DNA from 4 places in the Oceanibaculum sp. genome. Region 2 is predicted to be linked to each of the others. Evidence: predicted binding sites of a transcription regulator. Region 2 holds the regulator's gene; each other region holds the start of a gene.
The links. The regulator PhoB, encoded in region 2, activates phosphate uptake and scavenging genes when phosphate is short. The targets are predictions, from matches to a motif close to TNTCATAAAACTGTCA.
Positions count from the first base shown of each region.

Region 1 (6,998 bases), on a different contig from region 2:
ATGCGCGAGACGCTTGACCGGCTGTGGGAACAGCGCGCGCCCGACCTGCCCTTCGACACCAAGGAAGAAGCGCTGGTGCTGGCCTCCATCGTCGAGCGGGAGACCGCGATCCCGGCAGAACGCCCGCGCGTCGCCGCCGTCTTCGTGAACCGGCTGCGCAAGGGCATGCGGCTGCAATCCGACCCGACGGTGATCTATGGCCTCAGCGATGGACTGGGGGTGCTGGAACGGCCGTTGCTGCGCGTCGATCTGCAGAAGGACCACCCCTACAACACCTACACCCGCGACGGGCTGCCGCCGGCGCCGATCTGCAATCCGGGTCGCGACTCACTGCGCGCGGTCCTCAATCCGATTTCCAGCGACGAGTATTATTTCGTGGCGGATGGCAGCGGCGGCCATGCCTTCGCCCGCACGCTGGACGAGCACAACGCCAATGTGCGGCGCTGGCGGCAGTTCCAGCGTGAGCAGCGGCAGTAGGCGTTACTTCTTCTTCCCGGCGTAGGGATTGCGGCCCTTGCGCAGATACACGCGCACCGGCACGCCCGGCATGTCGAAATCCTGCCGCAGCCCGTTCACCAGATAGCGCTGGTAGCTGCCCGGCAGCTCCTCCGGCCGGCTGGCCCAGATCGCGAAGGTCGGCGGCCTTGTCTTGATCTGCGTCATGTAGCGCAACTTCAGCCGGCGTCCGGCGACCAGCGGCGGCGGATGCATCTCCAGCAGGCCGGCCAGCCAGCGGTTCAGCTGCGCGGTGGAGATGCGGCGGTTCCAGGTGTCGTACACCTGGAAGACGGCGGCCATCAGCCGGTCGAGATTGCGCCCCTTCAGCGCCGACAGCGTCACCACCGGCACACCCTTCACCTGGCTGAGCGACGTCTCCAGCCGGTCGCGCAGGTCGGCCAGCGCGGTTTCCTTGTCGGCAATCGCATCCCACTTGTTGAAGGCGATGACGAGCGCGCGCCCCTCCTCCTCCACCATGCGGGCGATGGTGAGGTCCTGCTTGTCCATGCCCAGCTCGGCATCCAGCATCAGCACCACGACATGGGCATAGCGGATGGCGCGCAGCGTATCCTGCACGGACAGCTGTTCCAGCTTCTCGTCGATGCGCGCCTTGCGGCGCATGCCGGCGGTATCGACCAGCCGCACCGGCCGCCCCTCATATTCCCAGTCAGTGGCGATGGCGTCGCGGGTGATGCCGGCTTCCGGACCAGTCAGCATGCGCTCCACGCCCAGCAGCCGGTTCACCAGCGTCGATTTGCCGGCATTCGGGCGGCCGACAATCGCCATCTGGATGATCCGGGGCGCGTCGTCCGGCAGCAGATCGCCGTCCAGCACCTCCTCGCCATCCTCACCGGTCACCGTAAGCCTTGAGTCCGTTTCCGGTTGCTCCTCGTCCTGCGGCTCTTCTTCCGGCATGTGTTCGACGATGGCGTCATACAGGTCGGACAGGCCGATGCCATGCTGCGCGGAGAACGGGATCGGATCGCCCAGCCCCAGCGCATAGGCCTCCAGCAGGCCGGGCTCGCCCGCCCTGCCCTCGCACTTGTTGGCCACCAGCACGACCGGCCGGCTGCCCTTGCGCAGCAGCCGCGCGAAGGTCTCGTCCAGCGGCGTCAGCCCGGCGCGCGCATCGACCACCATCAGGGTGAGATCGGCCTCCTCGATGGCGCGCTCGGTCTGCTGGCGCATCCGGGCGGGCAGGCTGTCGTCGTAGCTGTCCTCATAGCCGGCCGTGTCGATCAGCCGGAAGCGCAGCGGCCCGAGCTGGCCCGCCGCCTCGCGCCAGTCGCGGGTGACGCCGGGCGTGTCCTCGACGATGGCCAGCTGCTTGCCGGCCAGCCGGTTGAACAGAGTCGATTTTCCGACGTTCGGCCGGCCGACAATGGCAATGGTAAAGCGAGTCATGTCGCTCAAATGACCTGTCCCAACCTGATGTTTGTCGGGCTCAGCGCAACGCCAGCAATTCGGCGTCGTCGGTGAGGATGTACAGCGTATTGTCCGCAACCACCGGCGTCACTGAGACACCATCCGGCAGGTCGAAGCGGCCAAGGACCTCGCCGGTATAGGGCGAGACCGAGATCGCCTCGCCGTGCGAACCGGCGACGATCAACCTGTCACCGGCCAGCACCGGCCCGGACCAGAAGATCGGATCTTCCCGGTCCTCCTCATCCTCGAAGCGCGGCAGCCGGGTGATCCAGCGGATAAAGCCCTCCTTGCGGGTCAGCGCCACCAGTTCGGCATCGTTGCTGATGACGAACACATAATCGCCCGCGACCCACGGCATCTGGGTGCCGCCAATATCCTTTTCCCACAGGCGTGCGCCAATCCGGCGGTCAACCGCTGCCATGCGGCCGCTATGGCTGATCGCCAGCACGATCTCGCGGTCGATCACCGGCAGGCCGCGAATATCGGCCAGGCTGGAAATCGCATCGACCCGGCGCACGGCGGTCAGATTGTCGGTCCACAGCAGGCGGCCATTTTCCGCCCGCAGCGCGAAGATCTCGCCGGAGGAGAAGGGGGCGATGACCACGTCGCGCTCCACAGCCGGGCTGGCGCCGCCGACAAGACCCGCCACCTCGGAGATGCCGGCATGGCCCCACAGCCGCTCGCCGGTTTCCGCGCTCAGCGCAATCATCTGATTGTCCAGCGTGATGACGAAGACCCGGCCGTCCGAGACGCTCGGCGCGGCACGAACCGGGGCCGGCATGTTGGATCGCCAGACCTGCTCACCATTTTCCGCGGACAGGGCCAGCACCTGGGCATAGCCGCTGCCGACATAGACCCGGCCATTGGCATAGCCCAGCCCGCCGCCGACCACGGCGCTGTCCTCACCCTCCGGCGCGGTCTCGACCTGCCACAGCCGGTTGCCGTTCCGGGCATCGAAGGCGCTGACCATGCCCTCGGCATCAATGGTGAAGACCTTGCCGGCTGCCACGATGGGCGGCGCGATCAGCACGGCTTCGTCGCCGGAGCCTTCGCCGGCATCGGCGCGCCAGACCACGCCCGGCGCATCGCCGAGCGCCAGATGATGCATGGCGTGATTGGACCGCCCACCGGCCATGGCCCAGTCCGGATTGACGACCGGGCGCGGCAGGCGGACCGCCAGTTCGGCGACCTGGGGATCGGCCTTCAGCTCGCTGTCGAACAACAGCACCGCCATGCGCTCGCCCGGCAGCGGTGGTGCTTCCTTGGTGCCAAACCAGCCGCAGCCGGCAAGCACGCCCGAAAAGGCAACAGCAACGGAAACCGACAGGGTCCAGCGGGTCAGGGCGCGAAATCTGGTCATCTGGGGACTATTCTGGCAGGGCCTGAAGCAGCTCGGCGGCGCGGGCGCGGGCAGCCTGCGGCGCTTCCAGATCGTCGGTCACCTGGCGCAGCAGCGCGCGTGCCTCCGCCCGGTTGCCCTGGGATTCCGCCGCCAGTGCCGTCAGTTCGCGCGCCAGATGGCGCCAGGGGCTGGTGCCCTCGACCAGGGTCGCCAGGTGCGCCTTCACGGCGGCAGCCTCGCCCGCTTCCAGCCGGCGCTGACCACCCAGCACCAGCGCCAGGTCGCGCAGCGACTGGGGAGCGCTTGCATCGCCGGCCAGCGCGTCCAGCGATGCGATTGCCTCCGCACGCTTTTCCTGCTGCCACAGCAGGCCAGCCTGCTCCAGCCGCGCCAGGGCGGCATAGCCGCTGCTGCCCGACTGCGCCAGGGCGGCAAACCGGTCCGCCGCCTCATCATTCTGCTCACCGACGAGGGCCACCGCCGCCGCATAGCTCTGCGCCGCTTCGGCCTGCTGGCGGGACTGGTATTCCTTCCAGCCGACATAGCCGGCGGTTCCCAGCAGCAGCGCCGCCACGCCGCCCACGATCAGGTACCGGTAGCGCGACCAGACGCGCTTCAGATTGTCCTGACGAAGTTCCTCGTCGATTTCGCGAAAAATATCGGCCACGGGCAAGCTTCTCGCTAACGGGAGGACCGGATCGGTCCGAAAGCGGCGTAAGGTAGCCTCCGCGCCCCGGCAATGCAATGCGAAGCGGTGCCGCACCGGCGAGTTCGCATGCCTTAGGTTGTATCGACAGTCAGGGTTGGATCGCGGTATTGAGCGCAAATCGTTCAGTTTCAGGAGCCAAAGCGCAGGAAGGGTCGTCCCCTTCTAAGCTTTGGCGACGCCAAAATGGGCGATTTGCGCAATATTTCTCCGAAACGCGGCGAATTTTGTCCCTGAATGCGTTGCGCCCCGCTTGTGGTGGACGGCACCACGGCGCGGTTCGCGCCTGTTCAGGATCAAAATTCGACACGCGCCGCGCCCAAACCTGACTGTCGATACAGCCTAGGCCTTTACGCTGCCGGCAAATTTGGCAAAACTGTTACATCATCCCCAGACGGAACAGGTGCCGAGACCGCCTTATGAACCAGTTCGTCCACCTGGCCGACTATCGCAAACAGCGCCGAGGCACCTATTTCAGCCGGTACGAGCTGGGCAGGATACTGGATGTGTACAGCCGCCGCGTGGCCTCGGGCGAATGGCGCGATTATGCCATCGACCATGACGGCCAGGTCGCCAGCTTCTCGATCTTCCGCCATACCCACGAACGCCCGATCTTCGCCATCCTGAAATGCAACAAGGGGCCGCAGCGCCCGGTGGACTACCTGCTGGTCAGCGGCAAGCAGCAGCTGAAGCGTGCTTCCACGCTGGAGGAAATTCTTGCCGCCTTCGACCGGCGCCTTGAAGTGGTCCGCTAAGGCAACACGCTGAAACGGCGGCGGGATCGACGCCGCACCCCGCATTCGCTATTGTCTGGCGCGATCCTTGCTTGGCTCAGAGCATGAGCCGATACGCAACAGGTGCCAGAGCAGACATGTCGCAATCTCCCTATCGAAGCGGCGCGCCGGCAGGCCGTCCGCCCCGGCATGTGCCCATGCCGCCGCTGAAGATCGCCCCGGCGCGGGAAGCCCCGCGCCCGAAGAAGCCGCGCGCCGACATGTCGCATGACGAGCGGGCGGCGGAGATCGTCGATCATTTGCGCGACGCCATCGAGAGCCGCAAGGATGGCGGCGAGAAGGCCGGCGGCATGTCCTACCGCGACTGGCGCAAGCTGGCGCAGCAGGAGATTGCCGAAGCGCTGCGCGACACAGCACTGCGCGCCGCCATCGGCGAGGTGATGTCGGCCCGGCGCATCGGCAATCTGGCGCTCCGGCTGGGCTTCATGCTGCTGGCCGCCGTCGCCTCCTTCTTCGCCTTCTGGTTCGGCGTGGTCTGGATCGGCCAGGAATTCGGCGCCGCCTGGAGCACGCTGGCCACTGTCACCGCGCTGCTGCTGACCGGCGCCTTCATCGCCGGCGGGCTGATGGTCGGCAGCAAGGATGGCGACCCGAAGGACCAGATCGACCCTGACCGGCTGTAAATATTTCCGCCGGTAAGTACGCTGCCCTTCCCCGATATCCGCTTCCCCTGATACATCTTGATCCCAATCAAGAAGATCAGCGGAGGAAGCCCATGCATCTCAGCCTCAACGGGCGCAACGCCATCGTCACGGCGGCGGGCGGCGGCATCGGCAGGCGGATCGCCGAGCTGTTCCACCAGGCCGGCGCCCGGCTGTTCCTCTGCGATATCGACGAGACGGCGCTGGACGAGACCATCGCCGCCCTGCCCGGCAGCTTCGGCATAGTGGTGGACGTCGCCGACCGGGCGCAGGTGGACAAGTTCATGGACACCGCGCTGAAGGAGCTGAACGGCCTCGACATCCTCATCAACAATGCCGGCATCGCCGGCCCCACCGGCCCCATCGAGGAGATCGACCCGGACGAGTGGCAGCGCACCCTGGAAGTGAATCTGAACGGGCTGTTCTTCTTCACCCGCCGCGCCGTGCCGGCCCTGAAGAAATCCGGGGGCGGCGCCATCGTGAACCTGGCCTCCGCCGCCGGGCGCTTCGCCTTCCCGATGCGCAGCCCCTATTCGGCGACGAAATGGGGCGTGGTCGGCGTCACCCGCACCCTGTCGGTCGAGCTTGGGGAGTACGGCATCCGGGTGAACGCCATCCTGCCCGGCTCCGTCGCTGGTCCGCGCATCGAGAAGGTGCTGACCGCCAAGGCGAAGGCGCGCGGCATAAGTGAGGAGGAGATGCGCGCCGAGATGCTGGCGCCGATCTCGCTGAAGGAATTCGTGACCGCGACCGATGTGGCCAGCATGGCGCTCTATCTCTGCTCCGACGCCGGGCGGCATGTCACCGGGCAGAGCCTGAATGTCGATGCCGGCACCGAATATCTCGTCTGACCCCAGTCTCAGGATGAACCCATGACCGCACCCTTCCGTACCCTGACGCCGGACGCCCAGTATCATGACGACGCGCTGGTCGAGCGCGAGGCGGCAGCCGGCCTGCTGAACCTCGTCACTCTGCGCGAGCGCGGCGCCGAGGCCATCCCCGATGCCGAATGGGAACAGGCCGAGGCGATCCTGCTATGGCACGAATGCCCGATCACCCCGGCGCTGGTGCCGAAGCTGAAGAAATGCCGGATCATCGTGCGCTGCGGCGCGGGCTTCGACCATGTCGAGCTGAAGGCGACGGGCGCGGCCGGCATCCCGGTCTGCAACGTGCCCGACTATGGCACCAGCGAGGTGGCGGACCACGCCATCGCCCTGATGCTGACGCTGCGCCGGAACATCGTGCAGTATAATGACCGCATCCGCACCGACCCGGTGGCCGGCTTCGACTGGAGCGGCCCGGCCACCACCATCCGCCGCATCCGCGGCCAGAAGCTGGGCATCGTCGGGCTGGGGCGCATCGGCACGGCAACGGCCCTGCGGGCCAAGGCCTTCGGGCTGGAGGTGATGGCCTACGACCCCGGCCTCCCCTGGGGGCAGGAGATTGCGCTGGGCGTCACCAGGATGGCCGACCTGCATGACATGCTGGGCAAAGCCGATATCGTCAGCCTGCACGCGCCGCTGACCGAGGAAACGCGGCACATCATCGATGCGGCGGCGCTGGCCGCCATGAAGCCCGAAGCCGTGCTGGTG
Region 1 covers NZ_JAKUSO010000005.1:62,499-69,496, forward strand. Annotated here, with positions in the region: gene mltG (endolytic transglycosylase MltG) at 1-477, shown strand, start outside; gene der (ribosome biogenesis GTPase Der) at 481-1,902, opposite strand; gene MK313_RS03530 (PQQ-binding-like beta-propeller repeat protein) at 1,943-3,283, opposite strand; gene MK313_RS03535 (tetratricopeptide repeat protein) at 3,291-3,932, opposite strand; gene MK313_RS03540 (DUF2794 domain-containing protein) at 4,391-4,726, shown strand; gene MK313_RS03545 (hypothetical protein) at 4,903-5,388, shown strand; gene MK313_RS03550 (SDR family oxidoreductase) at 5,481-6,257, shown strand; gene MK313_RS03555 (C-terminal binding protein) at 6,279-6,998, shown strand, end outside.
Region 1: a site for PhoB is predicted at 4,338-4,353, ahead of MK313_RS03540 (DUF2794 domain-containing protein). Genes of this name have one in related genera too.

Region 2 (6,998 bases):
AGCGCAGTTTCGCCGTCAGTGTCGAACCATTGCGCGAACCGGGGCCGGATGACAGCCGGGCGCTGATCCTGATGCACGAGCTGACGGCGATGAAGCGCACGGAGCAGATGCGCGCCGATTTCGTTGCCAATGCGAGCCATGAGCTGCGCACGCCGCTCTCCACGCTGGTCGGCTTCATCGAGACGCTGCGCGGCCCGGCCAAGGACGATCCGGAAGCGCATGAGCGGTTCCTGGAAATCATGCATGAGCAGAGCCTGCGCATGTCGCGGCTGGTGAACGACTTGCTGTCGCTCTCGCGGATCGAGCTGAACGAGCATACGCCGCCGCGCGGGCTGGCCGACCTGTCGCGCATTCTGTCCAGCGTGAAGGCGACGCTGGACATGCAGGCGGCGACCAAGGACATGGACATCCAGCTCGATATCGAGGACGGGCTGCCGCCGGTCACCGGCGACGAGGACGAGCTGGCGCAGGTGGCGCAGAACCTGATCGACAATGCGACCAAATATGGCCGACCCGGCACCCCGATCCGGGTGACGGCCCGGCGCGCCGACAGCGTACCGGCAGCCTTCCCCAAGGCACCGCATGGCGCGGTCCTGATCCGTGTTCAGGACCAGGGCGAGGGCATCCCGCGCGAGCATATTCCGCGCCTGACCGAACGGTTCTACCGGGTCGACAAGGCGCGCAGCCGCGATCTTGGCGGCACCGGTCTTGGCCTTGCCATCGTGAAGCACATCGTCAGCCGCCACCGGGGGGCGCTTTCCGTCGACAGCCAGGTCGGCAAGGGCAGCGCCTTCACCGTCTATCTGCCGGTCGCCGCATCCGCGGGCTGAACGGCCGCCGCGAAAACCCCCGATTCGATGTCGATGTAATAAAAGCGTCATCGAAACGTAGTATTTATGCCGTGCAAGCCCGTTATTGATAGCGCAGGCGCACGGTCCGCCATCGATCATGCCCTTGGAAAGGAAGTCTCATGCCCACCCATACCGTGAAATCCTTCGACGAGGAATTGAAGCGGCTGATGAATCTCATCTCGCAGATGGGCGGGCTGGTGGAGACGCAGGTGCAGGACTGCATCCAGTCCCTGGCGAAGCGCGACAGCACCATCGCCGAGCGGGTGATCCAGGGCGATCTGAAGATCGACAGCCTGGAGCATGATGTGAACGATCTGACGGTTCGCATGCTGGCACTGCGCCAGCCGCTGGCCGAGGATCTGCGCCGCGTTGTTGGCGCGCTGAAGATTTCCGCCGATCTGGAGCGCATTGGCGACTACGCCGCGAACATTTCCAAGCGGGCAGTCGCCCTGAACCAGGTGCCGCCGGCACGGCCCGCGACAGGTATTCCGCGCATGGGCCGGATGGTGCAGCAGATCCTGAAGGAAGTGCTGGACGCCTATGTCGAACAGGATGCCGAAAAGGCCCTGCTGGTCTGGCGCCGGGACGAGGAGGTGGACGAGATGTACACCAGCCTGTTCCGCGAGCTGCTGACCTACATGATGGAAGACCCGCGCAACATCACGCCCTGCACGCATCTTCTGTTCATGGCGAAGAACATTGAGCGCATCGGTGACCACGCCACCAATATCGCCGAGACGCTGTACTACCAGGTAACCGGCCGGCCGCTGACCGCCGAGCGGCCGAAGGGCGACACCAGCGCGTTCACCGTCGTCGAGCCGGAGAACTGACCTACGGTTTGAAACATTTCCACTGGCCTTTTTCCCTTGAGGCCTGCCGAGATTGGACCACACGATGAAGCCGCTGATCCTGATTGTCGAAGACGAAGCCGCGATCGTCACGCTACTCAGCTACAATTTGGAGCGCGAGGGCTTCCAGGTCCTCGAAGCGCGCGACGGCGAGGAAGGGCTGCTGCTGGCCACCGAGCGCCGGCCCGACCTGATCCTGCTGGACTGGATGCTGCCGCTGCTGTCCGGCATCGAGGTCTGCCGCCGGCTGCGCCGCACCCCGCAGACCCGCAGCATCCCGATCATCATGCTGACGGCCCGCGGCGAGGAAGGCGACCGAGTACGAGGCCTGAATGCCGGCGCCGACGATTACGTCACCAAGCCCTTCAGCCCCAGCGAACTGCTGGCCCGCGTCCGCGCCGTCATGCGCCGCGCCCGGCCTGCCGCCGATGCCGAGACGCTGCGCTGCGGCGACATCGTCATGGACGTTGCCGCCCACAAGGTGAAGCGCGGCGACCGCGATGTGCATCTGGGGCCGACCGAATTCCGCCTGCTGCGCCATTTCCTGGAGCATCAGGGCCGCGTCTTCTCCCGCGAGCAGCTGCTGGATTCGGTCTGGGGAGCGGATGTCTATGTCGAGCCGCGCACCGTGGATGTGCATATCCGCCGCCTGCGCAAGGCACTGAACGAGGATGCCGAGGGTGATCCGATCCGCACCGTCCGGTCGGCCGGCTATGCGCTGGATGCCGTCGCGCCGCAATTCGCCTGACACCCCATCAGTGCGTCGACTCTATATAAGAAATTAATGTAAAATATTATTTTATTGCCGTTTATCGCCCTGTCATTCCGGCTTTTTCGGCGAGTCTTCGAGCTGGCTCAAGAGCGCCGCGAGCCTCTCCTCGTCCAGGATCCCGATCTTCCGCGCCAGCTGGTGCGCCAGCCTGGTGGCGCTTGGCGACAGGCCGGCCGTGTCGATGGTGACGCGCGGATGGGATATCTCCGCCAGCCGATTCAGCGCTTCCGCATCGTCCCAGATGAGCCCAAAATAACCGCAGATCTGATGGATCAGCCCGTCGGTGGGCCGGCCGCGATGGCCATGCTCCAGCGCCGAGAGATAGGCCGAGGAGACCTGCAGCGCCGCCGCCATCTCCTTCAGTGTAACGCCACGCGCGGCGCGCAGCGCCCGCAGCCTTTCCCCGAACGGCGTCATGCCTCCTCCCGCACCCGTCGCAGCAGGACATAGAGCGCGCCGCCCCCGCCATCCTTCGGCTGCGCATGGACGAAGGCCAGCACCTTCTCGCGGTTGCCGCCCTCATTCAGCCAGCGCGGCACCTCGCGCTTCAGCACACCGGCTTCGTAACGGCCGAATTCGTCACGCCGCGTCCCCTTGCCGGTGATCACCAGCACGCAGCGCAGCCCGCGCGCCTGCGACCGGGCGATGAATCCGTTCAGCGCCACATGGGCGGCATCCTGCGTCATGCCATGCAGATCGATGCGCGCCTCAATGGCGACCTGGCCGCGCTTCAGGCGCATCTGGCTGCGCTTGTCGAGCCCCGGCGCGCTGTCATGCTTCAGGGTCGGCAGAACGACCGGCGCCTTGACCGGCGGTGCGACCGGCTGAGGAAGTGGCTCATCCTTTGACACCCGACCGCGCTTGCGGCTGGCCGGCGCCATGCCTTCGGCCTCGGGCACGGCGGGAACCGGTTCCGGCGGCAGCTCATCCAGCATGCCCAGCCGCAGGCGCTTATCCTGCGGCAGCGGCTTGGCGTCCTTCACGACCTGGCGGAAAAGCTCAGCCTCGTCCTTGCTGGCGCGCCGCCGGGCCATGCCTAGCCGTCGATCAGGACAATGTGCAGCCGGCGCGGTCCGTGGGCGCCCATCAGGATCTTCTGCTCGATATCGCCGGTGCGCGACGGGCCGGTGATGAAATTCACCGTGCGCGGCATGGAATCCTTCGCCTGCGCATCGCGCAGCCGCGCCCAGCCATCCTCGTAGGAACCGACGATCTGGCTCTTCTTCAGCACCACGATATGGGTCTCGGGCAGCAGGTTCAGTGTGGTCGGGCTGTGCGGGCCGGAGGTCAGCATCAGCGTGCCGGTCTCGGCAATGCCGGCAAAGGCCGGGGTCACGCTGGCCGTATCCGGCTCCTCGGCCTTGCCGGTATTGATGGTCAGGGTCGGGCGCTTGTCCCAGGGAAGGCCGGACAGCCAGGCATCCGGCGCCACGCGCAATTCGGCCGGCAGATTATGCTGCGCCAGATACTCGGCGATGGCGTCAGGGACCTCTGCGGCATCCGCGACCTGGCTGATGGTGGCCTGCACGCCTTCAGCCATCTCGACGAACAGGGTGACCTGCTGGTCGTGCGGCAGCTGCGCCCGCTGCGGGATCAGGTTCGGCCTGTGCTCCGCGATCCGCTGTTCCAGCTGCGCCGCCGGCTCGCCGTCCAGCGCACTGCGGCCAAGCGACCGGCGGATGCCGGCCAGGATCTGATCGCGCGGGGACATGTCGGGCATCAGGCGGCCCCCTTCTTTTCGCGGTAAAGCTCCTGGAAGGTGCGACCCTGCGGGGCGGGCATGTCGCGCACCGAAGTCCAGCCCCCGGCCAGCGGCAGCGACCGGAACCGCCCCTTATCCCGGCCGAACCGGCCAAGCAGCTTCATGGCAATGCCGGTCAGGCGCTGATAGAGCGCCGGCCGCTTGGCGAAGAACGCCCAGAGGGCGAGGCCCGAGCGGTAGGGGGCCGGTGACAGCTTGCGTTCATATTCCCGCTTGCGCCAATGCCGCATCATCTTCGGCAGCGGAATACGCATCGGGCATACGCTCTCGCAGCGCCCGCAGAAGGTGGAGGCGTTCGGCAGGTGCCCGGCCTCCTCGACACCGACCAGGGTCGGGGTCAGCACCGCGCCCATCGGCCCGGGATAGACCCAGCCATAGGCATGGCCGCCAACCGCGCTGTAAACCGGGCAGTGATTCATGCAGGCCGAGCAGCGGATACAGCGCAGCATTTCCTGGAATTCGGTGCCCAGCATGGCGCTGCGGCCATTATCCAGCAGCACGACATGGAACTGTTCCGGCCCGTCCAGATCCTCCGGCCGCCGCGGCCCGGTGGAGAAGGTAGTATAGACCGACATTTCCTGCCCGGTGGCCGAGCGGGCCAGCAGGCGCATGATCGTGGCCGCATCCTCCAGCGTCGGCACAGTCTTTTCCAGGCTGGCCAGCACGATATGGATTCGGGGGAGGGTCTGGGTCAGGTCGCCATTGCCCTCGTTGGTCACTATGACGGTCGAGCCGGTCTCGGCGATCAGGAAGTTGGCCCCGGTAATACCGACATCGGCCTTGATGAACCTGTTCCGTAGTTTCGCGCGTGCCTCGTCGAGCAGCTGGCGCGGCTCCGACAGCGGCCGGTCGGCTGGCAGGTCGGTGTGGATCTTGCGGAAGCTTTCCTCGACATCCGACTGGTTCAGATGCACCGCCGGCGCGATGATGTGGCTGGGCGGTTCCTTGCGAATCTGGATGATATATTCGCCCAGATCGGTCTCGATCGGCTCGATCCCGCTTTCTTCCAGGAAATCGTTCAGCGCGATCTCCTCGGCGATCATCGACTTGCCCTTGGTGACGGTCTTCGCCTCCACCGAGCGGCAGATTTCCAGGATTTTTTCGCGCGCTTCCTGCGGCGTGCGTGCCCAGTGCACATGGCCGCCATTCTCGGTCACCCGGCGCTCAAAGCGCTCCAGGTAATAATCGAGATGGGCCAGCGTATGGTTCTTGATGTCGCGGCCCTGGTCGCGCAGCGCCTCGAACTCCGGCAACCTGTCGATGGCCGCACGGCGCTTGTCCTGGAAGCCGGCGCGCATGTTGCCCAGCGCGCGCTGCAGCCGCTCGTCATGCAGTGCGGTGTGGGCATTGTCCTTGAAGGCGTGGCTGGTGGGCTGCATGGCGTCAGCTCCCGCGTCCGGGTTCGCCGATGGCAGGCTGATCGGTCATACCGGCCAGCACCTCGGCAACATGGCGGACCTGCACTTTCTCGCCGCGCCGCTTCAGCTTGCCGGCCATGTTCAGCAGGCAGCCGAGATCGCCGGCCAGCAGGGTCCCGGCACCGGTCTTCACGATGTCGTCGGCCTTGTCGGAGACCATGCGGTCGGAAATGTCAGGGTACTTGATGCAGAAGGTGCCGCCGAACCCGCAGCAGGTTTCCGCACCCGGCAGTTCCTTCAGCTTCAACCCTTCAACCGAGCCGAGCAGGCTGCGCGGCTGCTGCTTCACGCCCAGCTCGCGCAGGCCGGAACAGCTGTCGTGATAGGTCACCGTACCGTCGAAATGCGCCTCGACGCCCTTCATCCCCATCACATCGACAAGGAAGGAGACCAGCTCATGGGTGCGGTGGCCGACATGATGGGCGCGTGGCCCCCATTCGGCATCCTCCTTGAACAATTCGGCATAATGATCGCGCAGCATCCCGGCACAGGAGCCGGAAGGGGCGACCACGTAATCGAAACCCTCGAAGGCGCGGATGGTGTTGCGCGCGATGTCCTTCGTGTCCTGGAAATCGCCCGAATTATAGGCCGGCTGGCCGCAGCAGGTCTGCGCCTCCGGCACCTCCACAATGCAGCCCACCTGCTCCAGCAGCCGGATCGCAGCAAAACCGACGGACGGGCGGAACAGATCGACGAGACAGGTGACGAACAGCCCGACCCGGGGCTTCTTCTGCGGCGCTTCCTCAACCATTGCGGGCTCTTCCTGCCGTGGCATTTCTTGCTTCGCCGCTAAGATGACGGTTGCCGAGTTGCTTGACAAGCCGGACCGGTATTACCAGTCAGGAAGCCGGCGCCAGACCCTTGGGCAGCAACAGATAATACTGGCCGTTGGACTTCATCCGTCCGGCCCGATCGGCAGCGGCATCGCCATGGCCCCAGAACAGGTCGCCGCGCACGGGGCCGCGGATCGCCCCGCCGACATCCTGGGCCACGACCAACCGGCGCAACCGCTCGGCACCAGCATCCGGATGCTGGGCGTCCAGCCAGACCGGCGTGCCCAGCGGCACGAAACGGCGGTCGACGGCCAGACTGCGCAACGGCGTCAGAGCGGCCCCCTGTGCACCCAGCGGCCCGTCGCCGGGCAGTTCTCGGAAGAAGACGTAGGACGGGTTGGTGTTCATCAGCGCCGCCGCCTCGCCCGGATTGGCCGCCAGCCAGGCGCGGATCGACTGCATGGAGACAGTCTCGCGGGTCAGCGCGCCACGCGCGATCAGCTCCCGCCCGATGGCGACATAGGGGTGGCCGTTCTGCCCGGCATAGCCCAGGCGCATCACCCTTCCATCCTCC
Region 2 covers NZ_JAKUSO010000004.1:20,329-27,326, reverse strand. Annotated here, with positions in the region: gene MK313_RS02600 (ATP-binding protein) at 1-830, shown strand, start outside; gene phoU (phosphate signaling complex protein PhoU) at 971-1,681, shown strand; gene phoB (phosphate regulon transcriptional regulator PhoB) at 1,746-2,447, shown strand; gene MK313_RS02585 (helix-turn-helix domain-containing protein) at 2,520-2,888, opposite strand; gene MK313_RS02580 (Smr/MutS family protein) at 2,885-3,505, opposite strand; gene MK313_RS02575 (LutC/YkgG family protein) at 3,508-4,191, opposite strand; gene MK313_RS02570 (LutB/LldF family L-lactate oxidation iron-sulfur protein) at 4,191-5,612, opposite strand; gene MK313_RS02565 ((Fe-S)-binding protein) at 5,617-6,402, opposite strand; gene MK313_RS02560 (murein transglycosylase A) at 6,491-6,998, opposite strand, start outside.

Region 3 (6,998 bases), on a different contig from region 2:
TGGCAGGGCTGCTGCTCCTGCTGACGGAGACGAACGCGCAGCGCAACCCCCGGGCCCTCGACCCCGCCACCCTGATCGGCAATTACCGGCTGCTGCTGCGAGACCCCACCTATCTTGGCTATGCGCTGACCGTCGCCTTTTCCTATTCCACGATCTTCAGCTTCATCTCCGGCTCCTCCTTCGTGCTGATCGGGGTGCTGGGCGTGCCGGAGGAATATTTCGGCTTCTGCTTCGCCGCCGTGGTACTGGGCTTCATGAGCGGCGCGCTGGCCGCCGGGCGGCTGACACTGCGCCTGGGGGGCGACCGGCTGATCCTGCTGGGCGCTACGCTGGCCGCGCTGGCGGGGGCCTTCATGGCCGGGCTGGTGCTGGCAGGCCTGCCCAGCGTCGCCGGCATTGTTGGGCCCTTCGCGCTGGTCATGGCCGGAATCGGCCTGATCATGCCGAACGCGATGGCCGGCGCCATCGGCCCCTATCCGCAGATGGCCGGCGCCGCCTCGGCGCTGATGGGGTTCCTGCAGATGGGCATGGCCGCGATCGTCGGCATCGGCGTCGGTCACTGGCATGATGGCACCGCCATCCCGATGACGGCCAGCATCGCCGCCATGACCATCCTGGCGCTGCTCAGCTTCCGGTTTCTGGTGCTGCCCAGGAAGCGCTAGACGAAAGCGCTAATTCCGCGCGCCCGGCGTCTCAGATTTCCGCATAGATTTCGAGGATATTGCCGTCGGGGTCCCTAAAGAACAGGGTCCGGTGACCGAAGGGCTGATCAGTCACCGGCGATTCGAGCGCCACGCCCTTGGCCTGCAATTCCTCAGCGCAGACCGCAACAGCTTCAGGCGGAACACTGAACGCCAACTGCACGGAAAGCGCACCCGGTGGCAATTGCGGGTCGTCGAACCGCCCGCCATATGTGGTCAGCGCCAGGATGGTCGGCCCAATCTTGTATTCGAGCCAGCGCGCGCTGAGCGTCCGCGTGAGCGGGAAGCCCATTACCTCTTCGTAGAAGCGCCGCATCGCATCGAAATTGCGCGTGTAGATGACGGTGTAATCGATCTGGCCGATCTGGCTGAGGCCGCTCATGCCTGTCTCGCAGGCCGTCTCGAGTCCAACACACCCCTAATCCCGCGCACCGGACAGGCCATCCACGCGGTTGCCCGGCGCGACACCGGTCGTTGCCAGCGCCGGCCGCGACGGCTCGACGGAGGCCTGCTGGATACGCATCAGCGCATGGGCGAACAGCGGGCTGGGCGGCAGCCCCTGATGGCTGCGCTCCATGAAGCTTTGCCAGGCCTTTGCCGGCAGGCCGCCGCCGGTGACCTTGTTCATCGGCGCGGCATTGTCATTGCCCATCCAGATGCCGGTGATGAGATCGCTGGAATAGCCCACGAACCAGGCATCGCGATAATCCTGGCTGGTGCCGGTCTTGCCCGCCGCGGGCCGGCTGAGCTGCGCCGCGCGGCCGGTGCCCCGGGAGATCACACCGACCATCATGTCGGTCATGGCAGCCGCATCGGCCGGAGACATGACCGGGCCGATGCCCGAGCCGTTATGACGGAACAGCACCAGCCCGTCGGCATCGCGGATTTCCCGGATGCCATAGGGGATGACGCCCTGCCCGCCATTGGCAAAGGGGCCATAGGCACCGGTCAGCTCCAGCAGGCTGACTTCGTTGACACCCAGCGGCAGGCTGGGGTGGTTGGCCAGTTCCCCCGACAGGCCGAGGCGGCGCGCGGTCTGGATCACCCGCGACCGGCCGACACGCTCGGCAAGCCGAACGGTCGCGACGTTCGAGGATTGCGCGAAGGCATCGGCCAGCGTCACCGTGCCATGATGGCGACCGTCGAAATTAGCCGGACTCCAGTCACCGATGCGGATCGGCTGGTCATCGATGCTGTCCGCCGGTTCCCAGCCGGCCTGCAAGGCCGCCAGATAGACGATGGGCTTGAAGGCCGAGCCGGGCTGGCGCTGCGCCTGGGTTGCCCGGTTGAACTGCGACTGGCCGTAATCCCGCCCGCCGACCATCGCCCGCACCCCGCCATCAAGATCGAGCGCGACCAGCGCCGCCTGGCCGGCCTTCGCGGCCTTGCCGTCCCGCGCCAGCGCGCTGTCGAGCGTCTCTTCCGCGGCGCGCTGCAAGGCCGGGTCCAGCGTGGTGACGATGATGATGTCGCGGTCGATATGGCCGAGATAGCCCATGGCGCGATCCAGCACCCAATCCGCGAAGTAGCGCGCGCCATCGCCGCCCCGCGCGCCGACGGCGATGGCCGTGCCCTGCTTTGCCGCGCGGGCGGCGGCCGCCGAATCGGCCAGGCCAGCCTCCACCATGCTCGCCAGCACCTGCCGGGCGCGGCCATCGGCCTGCGCCTTGTCGCGGGACGGGTTGTAGCGCGAGGGTGCCTTCAGCAGGCCGGCCAGCATGGCCGACTGGTAGAGATCGAGGTCGCGTGCGCTGCGTCCGAAATACCGCCGGGACGCAGCATCAACGCCATAAGTGCCGGCGCCGAAATAGACCCGGTTCAGATAGATGCCGAGGATTTCGTCCTTGCTGAACTTCCGCTCCAGCCAGAGAGCCAGCATCACTTCCTTGATCTTGCGCTCAAGGCTGCGTTCGGAGGTGAGGAACAGGTTCTTGGCAAGCTGCTGGGTAATGGTGCTGCCCCCCTGAACCACGCGGCCCTCGCGGAAATTGGCGACACTGGCGCGGGCCAGGCCGATCAGATCGACACCGAAATGATCGTAGAAACGCCGGTCCTCAATGGCGATGACGGCACGCGGCAGGTGCGGCGACATCTGCTTGACCGGCAGGGTTTCGCCATAGACCTCGCCGAAGCTGGCGAAGGCAGCGCCATCGGCCGAGAGCAGCTGCACACTGGGCCGGCGCGCCTGTTCGTTGAGGGTGGAAATATCAGGCAGCTGATAGGCGAAGTATCCCATCACCCCGGCAAACAGCATGGAGAGCCAGACCAGGGAAACAAAAGACCATTTTAGTAAAAATCGAGCTATTCCGTATCGAGGCGTTGTATTGCCGCCTTTCGTGCGACGGCGCTGCGTGTCGGCTTTCGCCCGTGCCGCTGTCCGCTTTCCCGCCATGGAGCCCCGAACGCCTTATCCTCGGCCCATCATTATCATGCTTTAGAGATATATGCCAATTAGCTTGTCGCCGCCTGGAATCGGCATCCCCGATTACCCGGATCGGCTTCGATCTTACGTCCGCGATAGTGCGAAGGCCTTCAAAATCGCCAGTTTTAAGCTTTTGGTTTAACAGTCCGTTAATATAAACATGAATTTCAGTACATTATCAGAGAAAATTGATCCAGCGTCAAACCTTCCGCTCCTGCGCCAGCAGACGGCGCTTGCGATCGATGCCCCAGCGATAGCCGGCCAGTGACCCGTCCTGGCGCACCGCCCGATGGCAGGGGATGACCAGCGCCGCCGGATTAGTGGCACAGGCCCGCGCCACTGCGCGCACCGCCGCCGGCCGACCGAGTGCAGCCGCAATCTCGCTGTAGCTGCGCGTTTCGCCGCGCGGAATGACGCGCAGCGCCTCCCACACCTGATGCTGGAAAGCGGTCGCGCGGATGTCGAGCGGCAGGTCGAGATGCGGGCTGCGCCCGTCCAGATGCGCCAGGATCGCCGCCAGCGCCGGCGCCAGCCCCTGCTGGTCCGGTACCCGCGCAGCCTTCGGGAATTCGGCGGCAAGATCGGCCAGTGCTTCCGCCGCATCATCGGCGAGGCCGACCGCGCACAGCCCGCGCTCCGTCGCGCCGACATAGAGCAGGCCGAACGCCGTCTCCGCCATCGCATAGCCCAGCGCCATCCCCTCGCCGCCCTTGCGATAGACTGCCGGCGTCATGCCGAGATAATCCCCCGCCTTCTCATAAAGACGGCTGCTGGAGCCATAGCCGGCACCATAGAGGGCGCTGGCCACATCCTCGCCCTTGCGCAGATGGTGGCGCAGCCGCGCCTGCCGGCGCGCTTCGGCATATTGTTTCGGCGTTACCCCGACCAGCTGCTTGAACAGGCGCTGAAAATGGAACGGGCTGAGGCCCGCACCCGCTGCGAGCGTCTCCAGATCGGGTGCCGGCTGTTCCGTGCGCTCGATCTCCCGGCAGGCGCGGCGTACCGCCACCATGCGCGGATCGGCAAGGGCAGCCTGTTCCGGCCGGCAGCGCTTGCAGGCACGGAACCCCGCCTGTTCGGCGGCTTCAGGCAATTCATAGAAGCCGATATTCTCGCGCTTGGGCTTGCGGCTGGGGCAGCTTGGCCGGCAATAGATCCCCGTCGAGCTCACCGCATAGACGAAATGGCCATCGGCATCGCTATCGCGTGCCAGAACTTGCAGCCAGCGTGCCTCTTCATCCGCCGGCTGCATGACCGCCCTCTGTGGCGCCGCTTCCTGTCGCTGGGCCCGCATGATCTTCTCCTCGTCATCCCGCTTCACAGGCACCAGTCTCATCCTTCGGGAAAGGCTTCACTATCCGAAGCTTGCGGCCTTATCCGCGGTCGAAATAGAGTCTCCGACGCTCACACGGCTGTAATAAAAGCTTCACAAATTTGTCGCGAGAGCATAATGAGTTCAGCCTACAAGAGGGCTCCAGCGTACCGCTGATCAGCCCATAAAGGGGGGACCTGAAATGATCATCCGCAAGTTTACACTCGCTGCTGGCGTTCTCGCCACCGCGCTCACCGGCGCCAGCGCTGCCCATGCGCAGACCGAAATCCAGTGGTGGCACGCCATGGGCGGCCGCTTGGGCGAGCTGCTGCAGGCCCAGGTTGACAAGTTCAACGCCTCGCAGAGCGAGTTCAAGGTCGTTGCCACCAACAAGGGCAACTACTCCGAAACCCTGAACGCCGGCGTCGCCGCGTTCCGCGCCAAGCAGCAGCCGCACCTGCTGCAGGTGTACGAGGTCGGCACCGCCAGCATGATGGCCGCCAAGGGTGCGGTGAAGCCGGTCTATGAGGTGATGAACGAGAATGGCTTCCCGTTCGACCCGAAGAACTATCTGTCGGCCGTGACCGGCTACTACAGCACGCTGGACGGGAAGATGCTGTCGTTCCCGTACAACAGCTCCACCCCGGTCATGTATGTGAACAAGGACCTGTACAAGAAGGCCGGTATCGACACCGCCACCCTGCCCAAGACCTGGGCCGAGGTCGCTGCCGCCGTGGACAAGCTGAAGGCCGCCGGCGTCGAGTGTCCGATGACCGTCTCCTGGCAGTCCTGGACCCAGCTGGAGAACCTCAGCGCCTATCACAACCAGCCCTTCGCCACCAAGGCGAACGGCATGCTGGGCATGGATGCCGAGCTGACCTTCAACGGCCCGGTGCAGGTGAAGCACATCGACATGCTGGGTACCTGGGCGAAGGAAGGCAAGTTCTTCTACGGTGGCCGCCGCAACGAGGCTGCCGCCCGCTTCCGCAGCGGCGAATGCGGCATGATGTTCGAAAGCTCGGCCGGCTATGCAGGCGTGAAGAAGGAGGCCAAGTTCGACTTCGCGATCAGCAACCTGCCCTACCACGCCGAAGTCGAGGGCGCGCCTTACAACACCATCATCGGCGGCGCGTCGGTGTGGGTGATGACCGGCCATTCCCCGGCGGAATACAAGGGTGTGGCCAACTTCCTGAACTTCCTGTCCTCGCCGGAAGTGCAGGCCGAGTGGCACCAGAATACCGGCTATCTGCCGATCACCTACGCCGCCTATGAGCTGACCAAGAGCCAGGGCTTCTACGAGAAGAACCCGGGCACCGACATCGCCATCAAGCAGATGACCGGCAAGGCCCCGACCGATAACTCCAAGGGCCTGCGCCTGGGCAGCTTCGACCAGATTCGCACCATCATCGACGAGGAGCTGGAAGGCGTGTGGTCCGGCCAGAAGACCGCCAAGGCGGCTCTCGACAATGCGGTTGCCCGTGGCAACGAGCTGCTGCGCCGCTTCGAGCGGGCCAACAAGTAACCCGCTGACGGCTCAAGACGACGACAGAGGGCGGCGCATCCTTGCGATGCGCCGCCTGAGTCGTTACCAAGCCACAAACCTCGCCCTTTTCTGCAGAACAGACCGCCCCGATGGAAAAACGCGTCGTCTTCCGCCAGCGCCTGCTGCCGCTGGCCCTGGTCTTTCCCCAGCTTGTGATTACGGCTGTGTTCTTCCTCTGGCCGGCAAGCCAGGCGCTGTACCAGTCCTTCCTCATCGAGGACGCATTCGGCCTGTCGAGCGAGTTCGTCTGGTTCGAGAATTTCGAGAACCTGCTGAGCGATCCGCTGTATTTCTCCTCCTTCAAGACCACAGCCGTGTTCAGCATCTCGGTGACGGCGCTGTCGCTCGGCATGGCGCTGGTGCTGGCCGTCATGGCCGACCGCGTCATCAAGGGCACCGACGCTTACCGCACCCTGCTGATCTGGCCCTATGCCGTGGCCCCGGCCATCGTCGGCGTGCTGTGGTTGTTCATGTTCAACCCGTCGACCGGCCTCGTCGCCTTCTGGCTGAAGCAGATGGGCTATAACTGGAACCATGTGCTGAACGGCAACCAGGCCATGACGCTGATTGTGTTCGCCGCCGCCTGGAAGCAGATCAGCTACAATTTCCTGTTCTTCCTGGCCGGGCTGCAGGCAATTCCGAAATCGCTGATTGAGGCGGCTGCCATTGATGGCGCCGGCCCGTCGCGGCGGTTCTGGACCATCGTGTTCCCGCTGCTGTCCCCGACCACCTTCTTCCTACTGGTCGTTAACATCGTCTATGCCTTCTTCGACACCTTCGGCATCATCCATGCCGTCACCAAGGGCGGTCCCGGCAAGGCGACCGAGACGCTGGTGTACAAGGTGTTCTCGGACGGTTTCGTCAGCCTCGACCTCGGCGGTTCGGCGGCGCAGTCGGTCATCCTGATGGCGATCGTCATCACGCTGACCGTCGTGCAGTTCCGCTATATCGAACGCCGCGTGCATTACTGAGGAACGCGCCATGATCGAACGCCGCCCCGGACTGACGATCCTCAGCCAC
Region 3 covers NZ_JAKUSO010000003.1:69,731-76,728, reverse strand. Annotated here, with positions in the region: gene MK313_RS01870 (multidrug effflux MFS transporter) at 1-662, shown strand, start outside; gene MK313_RS01865 (VOC family protein) at 694-1,083, opposite strand; gene MK313_RS01860 (transglycosylase domain-containing protein) at 1,120-2,955, opposite strand; gene ada (bifunctional DNA-binding transcriptional regulator/O6-methylguanine-DNA methyltransferase Ada) at 3,323-4,417, opposite strand; gene ugpB (sn-glycerol-3-phosphate ABC transporter substrate-binding protein UgpB) at 4,638-5,957, shown strand; gene ugpA (sn-glycerol-3-phosphate ABC transporter permease UgpA) at 6,068-6,949, shown strand; gene ugpE (sn-glycerol-3-phosphate ABC transporter permease UgpE) at 6,960-6,998, shown strand, end outside.
Region 3: a site for PhoB is predicted at 4,537-4,552, ahead of ugpB (sn-glycerol-3-phosphate ABC transporter substrate-binding protein UgpB). Genes of this name have one in related genera too.

Region 4 (6,998 bases), on a different contig from region 2:
TCTGGTCCGCTCCGCCGAGCTGATGGATTTCAAGATTCCCTATTCCGTCGAGGAAATCGACCGTTTCAAGATGGAGACGGTCGCCGCGAACGGGATCGTGGATGGCTATATCCGCCCGGTTGCCTGGCGCGGCAGCGAGATGATGGGCGTCTCGGCGCAGCACAACAAGATCCACCTGGCCATCGCAACCTGGGTCTGGCCGTCCTACTTCGCGCCGGAACTGCGGCAGAAGGGCATCCGCCTCGCCATCTCCGACTGGCGGCGTCCGGCGCCGAATACCGCGCCGACGGCAGCCAAGGCGGCGGGCCTGTATATGATCTGCACTTTGTCCAAGCACAAGGCGGAGCGCGACGGCTATCAGGACGCGCTGATGCTGGATTATCGCGGCCAGGTGGCCGAGGCGACGGGTGCGAACATCTTCTTCGCCTTCGGCGATGAGCTGCACACACCGACCCCGGACTGCTTCCTGGATGGCATCACCCGCCGCACCGTGATCGAGCTGGCGAAGCGCCGGGGCATCAAGGTCGTCGAACGCGCGATCATGCCGGAAGAGATGGAGAAGGCGGAGCAGTGCTTCCTTTGCGGTACTGCAGCGGAAGTGACGCCGGTCGGCGAGATCGGCCCCTACCGCTTCACCGTCGGCGACATGGTCCGCAACCTGATGGACGACTACAGCGCCGAGGTGCGCCGCGCACCGGCCGCCAAGGCCGCCGAGTAGGGTATTCCACTCGGCCAGGAAAAACCCCCGCCATTGCGATATGGCGGGGGTTCTTGTATCCGCGGCAATGAGTCGAAAATGCCGTGCAAGCTTAGGCATTTTTTAAGAAGTGCCGGCTAGATTAAGACCTATTCTTACTTTTGCGACAGGTCTTAATCCCATGCACTCTCGAAGCTCCGCCCTCAGGGCGGCTGTCCAAAATACTTCGCGGGAGACGCTGGACGGCATCGACCTCACGAGCCTCGCTCTCGACGATCTGCCGCCGCCCGAAACCAAGCGCTGGGTCATCCGGCGCAAGGCGCTGGTCGTGGCCGGCGTGAAGAGCGGCCTGTTGACGGCGCAGCAAGCCTGCGCGCGCTACAACCTCTCCGAAGAGGAGCTGGAAGGCTGGACCAAGCTGGTCGAACGCCACGGCATGAAGGGCCTGCGCGCCACCCGTATCCAGCGCTACCGTATCCGCGAAGTCTGATTTGCACTGGCGGTCGGTGACCGCCCTTCCCTACACTGGGCCTCTTATAGACAGGGAGGCCCGGCCATGCACGAAACCGTCACCGAACAGGATCATCACTGGCTGCGCCAGAGTTTCGAACTGGCGCGCCAGGCCCGGCTGAACGGCGACCGTCCGTTCGGCGCGCTCATCGTCACAGCCGAGGGCAAGCCGCTCTTCGAAGGCATGAACAATGTCTATTCGACACAGGACCCGACCGGCCATGCCGAGCTGAACATCCTGCGCGGCATCGGCAAGCACATGACGCCGGAGGAACTGGCCGGCGCCACCATGTATGCTAGCGGTGAGCCCTGCACAATGTGCTCCGCCGCCATCGTCTGGAGCGGCATCGGCCGTGTCGTCTATGGGCTGTCGATCCCGCGCCAGCAGAAGGAATTCGACAACGCGCCGACGCGGACCCGGCTGTCGATCCGCTGTGCCGAGGTGGTGGCGTCCAGCAACAAGCAGGTACCGGTGATCGGCCCGGTGCTGGAGGACGAGATCGTGGCCATCTGGAAAGCCAATCCGCCTCCGAAATGAGCCTTGCCGTCGGCCATCTTCAGACCGGAAACACCAGCTCCAGCCCCTCTTCATCGATACGGATATCAGCCGGCAGACGGGTGACGATATCGCCATCGCCCTGCACCGGATCGGCGGCGCGGCCCTCAATGGAAACACGGCGCACCGGCATTATGTCGATATCCCGCAACCGGTGCGGAAAACCCAGCATCACCGCCAGGATATAGCGCGCGGCGGCCCAGCGACCGCCACGACGGAACAGGCAGGCCCAGAGCAGCGGCTCTTCGAGTCTGGCCTCCTGTGCAATGACAAAGGTGCCGCCGTAGAAATGCCCCTTGGCGAGGATGATCTGCGCCGCCGTCTCCGGCCGGCCATCGATCAGCAGCCGGTAGGGCTCCGGCGGGCCCAGCCACAGCCGCCGCAGGGTTTCCAGCACATAGGCCCCCTTGCCCAGCAGCCGCTTCAGCCGGTGGTTCACATCCTGCACCACGAAGGCGTCCAGCCCGCTGCCCGCCATGCACAGAAAGTGCCTGCCATTGGCGATGCCGGGATAGACGCGGCGCGGCACGCCTTCCAGGATGCAGCGCGCGATGGAGGCCACATCCTCGGCAAGGCCGATCTCGGCGGCCAGCACATTCGCCGTCCCCAGCGGCACGATGGCCATGGGAAGGGGCGCCAGCCCCTCGGCACGCCGACGCAGCAGACCGTTGGCGACCTCGTTCAGCGTGCCGTCTCCCCCCGCCGCGACCAGCAGATCGACCTCGTCGGCCACGGCGGTGGCGGCGAAATCCTCGGCATCGCCGCGCTTCGTGGTTGGCACCAGCGTGATGGTGCAGCCGGCTTCCGACAGCAGATGCAGCACGTCGTCCAGCCGCCGGCGCCGGCGGCGTCCCGCGGTCGGATTATGGATCACCAGAAGACGGCGGGACTCGGCCAAACCCTGCTCCCCAAAGCACAAATGCCCATGAGATAGGGCGAAAGGCGCCGCGACCCTACAGAAGCGCAGAAATTTCAGTCAATTGTCATATTTCCGACGCGGGCCGGTAACCGAAATCGGGGCATGTAGTGCCCCATGATCGGAAAACCAGATATAGCGGGCTTGCAAGTCGGTCTCCGATCATCTGGTAGTCAGATGAGGATGGCGCGATGAACGCGCAGCGCGGCGTCAGCCATTACCGGTCGATCTGGATTTCCGACATCCATCTGGGCACGCGCGGCTGCAACGCCGACCTGCTGCTGGACTTCCTGAAATATACCGAGAGCGACCATCTCTATCTGGTCGGCGATATCCTCGATATCTGGCGGCTGCGCCGGTCCTGGTACTGGGTGCAGAGCCACAATGACGTGGTGCAGAAGCTGCTGCGCAAGGCGCGCAAAGGAACCCGCGTCGTCTTCGTGCCCGGCAATCACGACGAGATTTTCCGCGAGTATATCGGCCTCACCTTCGGCGAGATCGAGATCGAGGACGAGGTGATCCACAAGGCCGCCGACGGCAGGACCTACCTGGTGCTGCATGGAGACCGGTTCGACGGTGTCGTGAAATATGCCCGCTGGCTCGCGCTGATCGGCGACTGGGGCTACAACATGATGCTGCGCGTGAATGTCGGCTTCAACATGGTGCGGCGCAAGCTGGGCTATCCCTACTGGTCACTGTCGGCCTATGTGAAGCTGCGCGTGAAGAACGCGGTGGAATATATCAGCCGGTTCGAGGAAGCGGTCGCCGACGAGGCCCGCCAGCGCGGCGTGGATGGCGTGATCTGCGGCCACATCCACCATGCCGAAATCCGCGAGATCGACGGCATCACCTACTGCAATGACGGCGACTGGGTGGAGAGCTGCACCGCCCTGGTCGAGCATATGGACGGACGCATGGAGATCCTGAACTGGGTCGAGGTGCGCCAGCTGACGACGGCGGCGTGAGGCGGCATGCCCGATAGTCTCGCGCCCGCCTTCAACCTGCCCGAAACCGCCGCTGGCGAGTCGCCACTGCGCATCACCCTGGTGACGGATGCCTGGGCGCCGCAGGTAAATGGCGTGGTGCGCACTTGGACCACGATCATCGACATGCTGGAAGGCGCCGGACACACGGTCACGGTGATCGCCCCTGACCGGTTCCGCACCCTGCCCTGCCCGGGCTATCCGGAAATCCCGCTGGCCTGGTATCCGCTGCACAAGGTGGCGGGGATGATCCGCGAGAGCCGGCCGGATGCCATCCATATCGCTACCGAAGGACCGATCGGACTGGCCGCGCGCATCCATTGCGGCCGCAAGGGCCTGCCCTTCACTACCTCCTACCACACCAAATTCCCGGAATATCTGCACGCCCGCCTGCCGGTGCCGCTGGCCTGGAGCTATGCCGGCATGCGCTGGTTCCACAATGGTGGCAAGGGCATGCTGGTGGCGACAGAGACACTGCGCCGCGACCTGGACTCGCGCGGCTTCCGCCATGTCCGGCGCTGGACGCGCGGCGTCGATACCAATCTGTTCCATCCGCGCGACCATGCCGAGCAGGCGCCCGCACTGCGTGACCTGCCGCGCCCCATAATCCTCTCCGTCGGACGGATCGCGGTGGAGAAGAATATCGACGCCTTCCTCGACCTCGACCTGCCGGGCACGAAGGTGGTGGTGGGCGATGGCCCGCTGCTGCCGGAGCTGAAGCGCCGCTATCCCGATGTCGTCTTCGTCGGGGCCAAGCATGGCGAGGAGCTGGCGCGCCACTACGCCGCCGCCGATGTCTTCGTCTTCCCCAGCCGCACCGACACCTTCGGGCTGGTGATGCTGGAGGCGCTGGCCAGTGGCCTGCCGGTCGCCGCCTATCCCGTCACCGGCCCGCTGGACGTGCTGACGCCGGCGGTCGGCTGCATGGACGAGTATCTACGCGCGGCCGTTCTGGCGGCTCTCGACATCCCGCGCGAGGCCTGCCGAGCCTACGCGCTGGAAAATGGCTGGGACGCCTGCGCCCGGCAATTGCTCGACAGTCTGGTGACCGTCAGCGCTTCCTGAGGTCATCGGCACATACGCTTTTGCCTCCGCCTGCGCCATGCGGTATTAGGAAGCGCCGCCGACAGACCGCAGAGCAGGAGACAGCGTGCCGGGCGCATCGAAGCAGGTTGCCATCGTCGTTCCGATCTATCGCACCGAACTGGACGCGACGGAAATGGTGGCCCTGCGTGCGCTGGAACGGCATCTGGGCGACCATGACCGCTTCGTCGTGCACCCGATTGGCCTGCAGCTACCGGCGGCCTTGAATGGCATGGCGGCGCTGCCGCTCTCGCCGCGCCGGTTCCGCGATATCGGTGCCTACAGCGCCATGCTGATGAGCCCCGGCTTCTACCGGCGCTTCAGCGACTACCGCTATATCCTGATCTACCAGACCGATTGCCTGGTGTTCCGGGACGAGCTGCGTGCCTGGTGCGAGGCCGGCTTCTCCTATATCGGCGCGCCCTGGCTGCGCAAGGACCGGGACAAGAAGCGCCGGCACTACCTCGCGGTCGGCAATGGCGGGCTGTCGCTGCGCCATGTCGGCGACCATCTGCGGGTGCTAGAATCGCGCCGCCTGCGCCTGACCGGCAAGAGCGACCAGTCCTGCCGCTTCTTCCACAGCTGGCGCCAGGGCAAGCGGCTGATTGCCCACTGGCTGCGCAGCAAGCTATCCCGCCGCCCGGCGGCGCACACCATCCGCCGGCATTTCGACCAGGCGGAGGATATGTTCTGGGCCTATTACGCGCCGTTGCTGGACGAGTCCTACACGATCCCCCCGGTGGAGACGGCGCTGCGCTTCGCGCGCGAACGCTCCGCCGAGGGTGATTTCCCGAAAACCCCCGCCGACCTGCCTTTCGGCGCCCATGGCTGGCACAAGATTGACACCGGCCGCTGGCTGGCCTTTATCGATGCTGACGACGCGGCCCTGCTGCAGGCCGCGCCAACCGAGGATGCCGCCGCGTGACCGCCAACAACCTTCCAGTCCTTCACGCCGGCGTCCCGCGCCGCCGTCCTCGTAAATGGCAACGCATGCTCTCGGCGCTGGCCCGCGAGCTGCGCGTGATGACGCTGAGATTCCGCCGCCCGGAAGTCGCCGAGACGCATGGCGTGAAGCTGTGGCTGGCTGCCCCCGTCCTGCGCAAGGGGCACCGCCGGCAGATCGTGCGCCACGACTATGAGGAAGCCGAGCTGTCGATCCTCGACGCCACCCTGACGCCGGAGGACAGTGTTCTGGAGCTGGGGGCCGGCATCGGCCTGACCTCGATCTTCTGCGCCAGGCGCATCGGCGATGGCGCGAAGGTGCACGCGCTGGAAGCCAACCCGGCACTCGTTCCGGTGCTGGAACGGAATTTCGCGCTGAACGGCGTGCGGCCCGACTTCCACAATATGGCGGCGGCGAAGGAGACAGGAGAGGTCGAGTTCGCGCTGGATCGCTCCTACACCTCTTCCGGCATTCATGGCCGCCCGTCCGAGACGGTGGAACGCGTGCGCCTGCCCGCCGCCGGCTTTCAGGATTTGCTGGACCGCTACCGCCCCAGCTACCTGATCATGGATATCGAAGGCGGCGAGGTCGACCTGCTGCCCGGCGCCGACCTGACCTGCGTTCAGAAGATATGCCTGGAGGTCCATCCGGAGATTGTCGGGGATGCGGCCATATCGGGCGTGGTCCGCGGCCTGATGGAAGCCGGTTTCCTGCTGCATTTCTCTCGTAACCGGAAAAATGTAATCTATATGGAGAGATCGCCGGCTGCGGCCGGGGCGCGACCCATTAAGCAACCAGGGACTCGCGGCGCTTGATCGATACCCACGCAGCCAACAGGATGGACGGCGCCGTACAGGCGTCGCAGATGCGATGACGTTGATTGCCGGCACATCGCTGGAAAAGGTTCTCAACCCGTCCACCAAGGCGCTGGTCGGCCGGCTGTTGCGCGAGCATGTGAAGCGCTATGCGCCGCGCTTTGGGCTGGCGCTGGTGCTGATGATGCTGGTCGCCGCCTCCACCGCCGCGCTCGCCAAGCTGATGGAGCCGGTACTCGACGAGGTATTCACCGCCAAGGACCGCGACCAGCTGATGCTGGTGGCCGGGTTCGTGCTGGCGACCTTCGTCGTGAAGGGGCTGGCCAATTTCGGCCAGCAGGTGGTGATGGAAGGCGTGACCCAGCGCATCGTCGCCGACGTGCGCAAGCGCCTGTTCAGCCATCTGCTGACCGCCGACCTCGCCTTCTTCCACGGCACTTCCAGCGGCGCGCTGATCAGCCGGATGATGAACGATGTGGCGCTGCTGCACATGGC
Region 4 covers NZ_JAKUSO010000003.1:128,951-135,948, reverse strand. Annotated here, with positions in the region: gene MK313_RS02160 (branched-chain amino acid aminotransferase) at 1-718, shown strand, start outside; gene MK313_RS02155 (DUF1153 domain-containing protein) at 879-1,187, shown strand; gene MK313_RS02150 (nucleoside deaminase) at 1,254-1,745, shown strand; gene MK313_RS02145 (diacylglycerol/lipid kinase family protein) at 1,765-2,661, opposite strand; gene MK313_RS02140 (UDP-2,3-diacylglucosamine diphosphatase) at 2,871-3,644, shown strand; gene MK313_RS02135 (glycosyltransferase family 4 protein) at 3,651-4,727, shown strand; gene MK313_RS02130 (DUF5672 family protein) at 4,813-5,670, shown strand; gene MK313_RS02125 (FkbM family methyltransferase) at 5,667-6,503, shown strand; gene MK313_RS02120 (ABC transporter ATP-binding protein) at 6,559-6,998, shown strand, end outside.
Region 4: a site for PhoB is predicted at 2,734-2,749, ahead of MK313_RS02145 (diacylglycerol/lipid kinase family protein). Genes of this name have one in related genera too.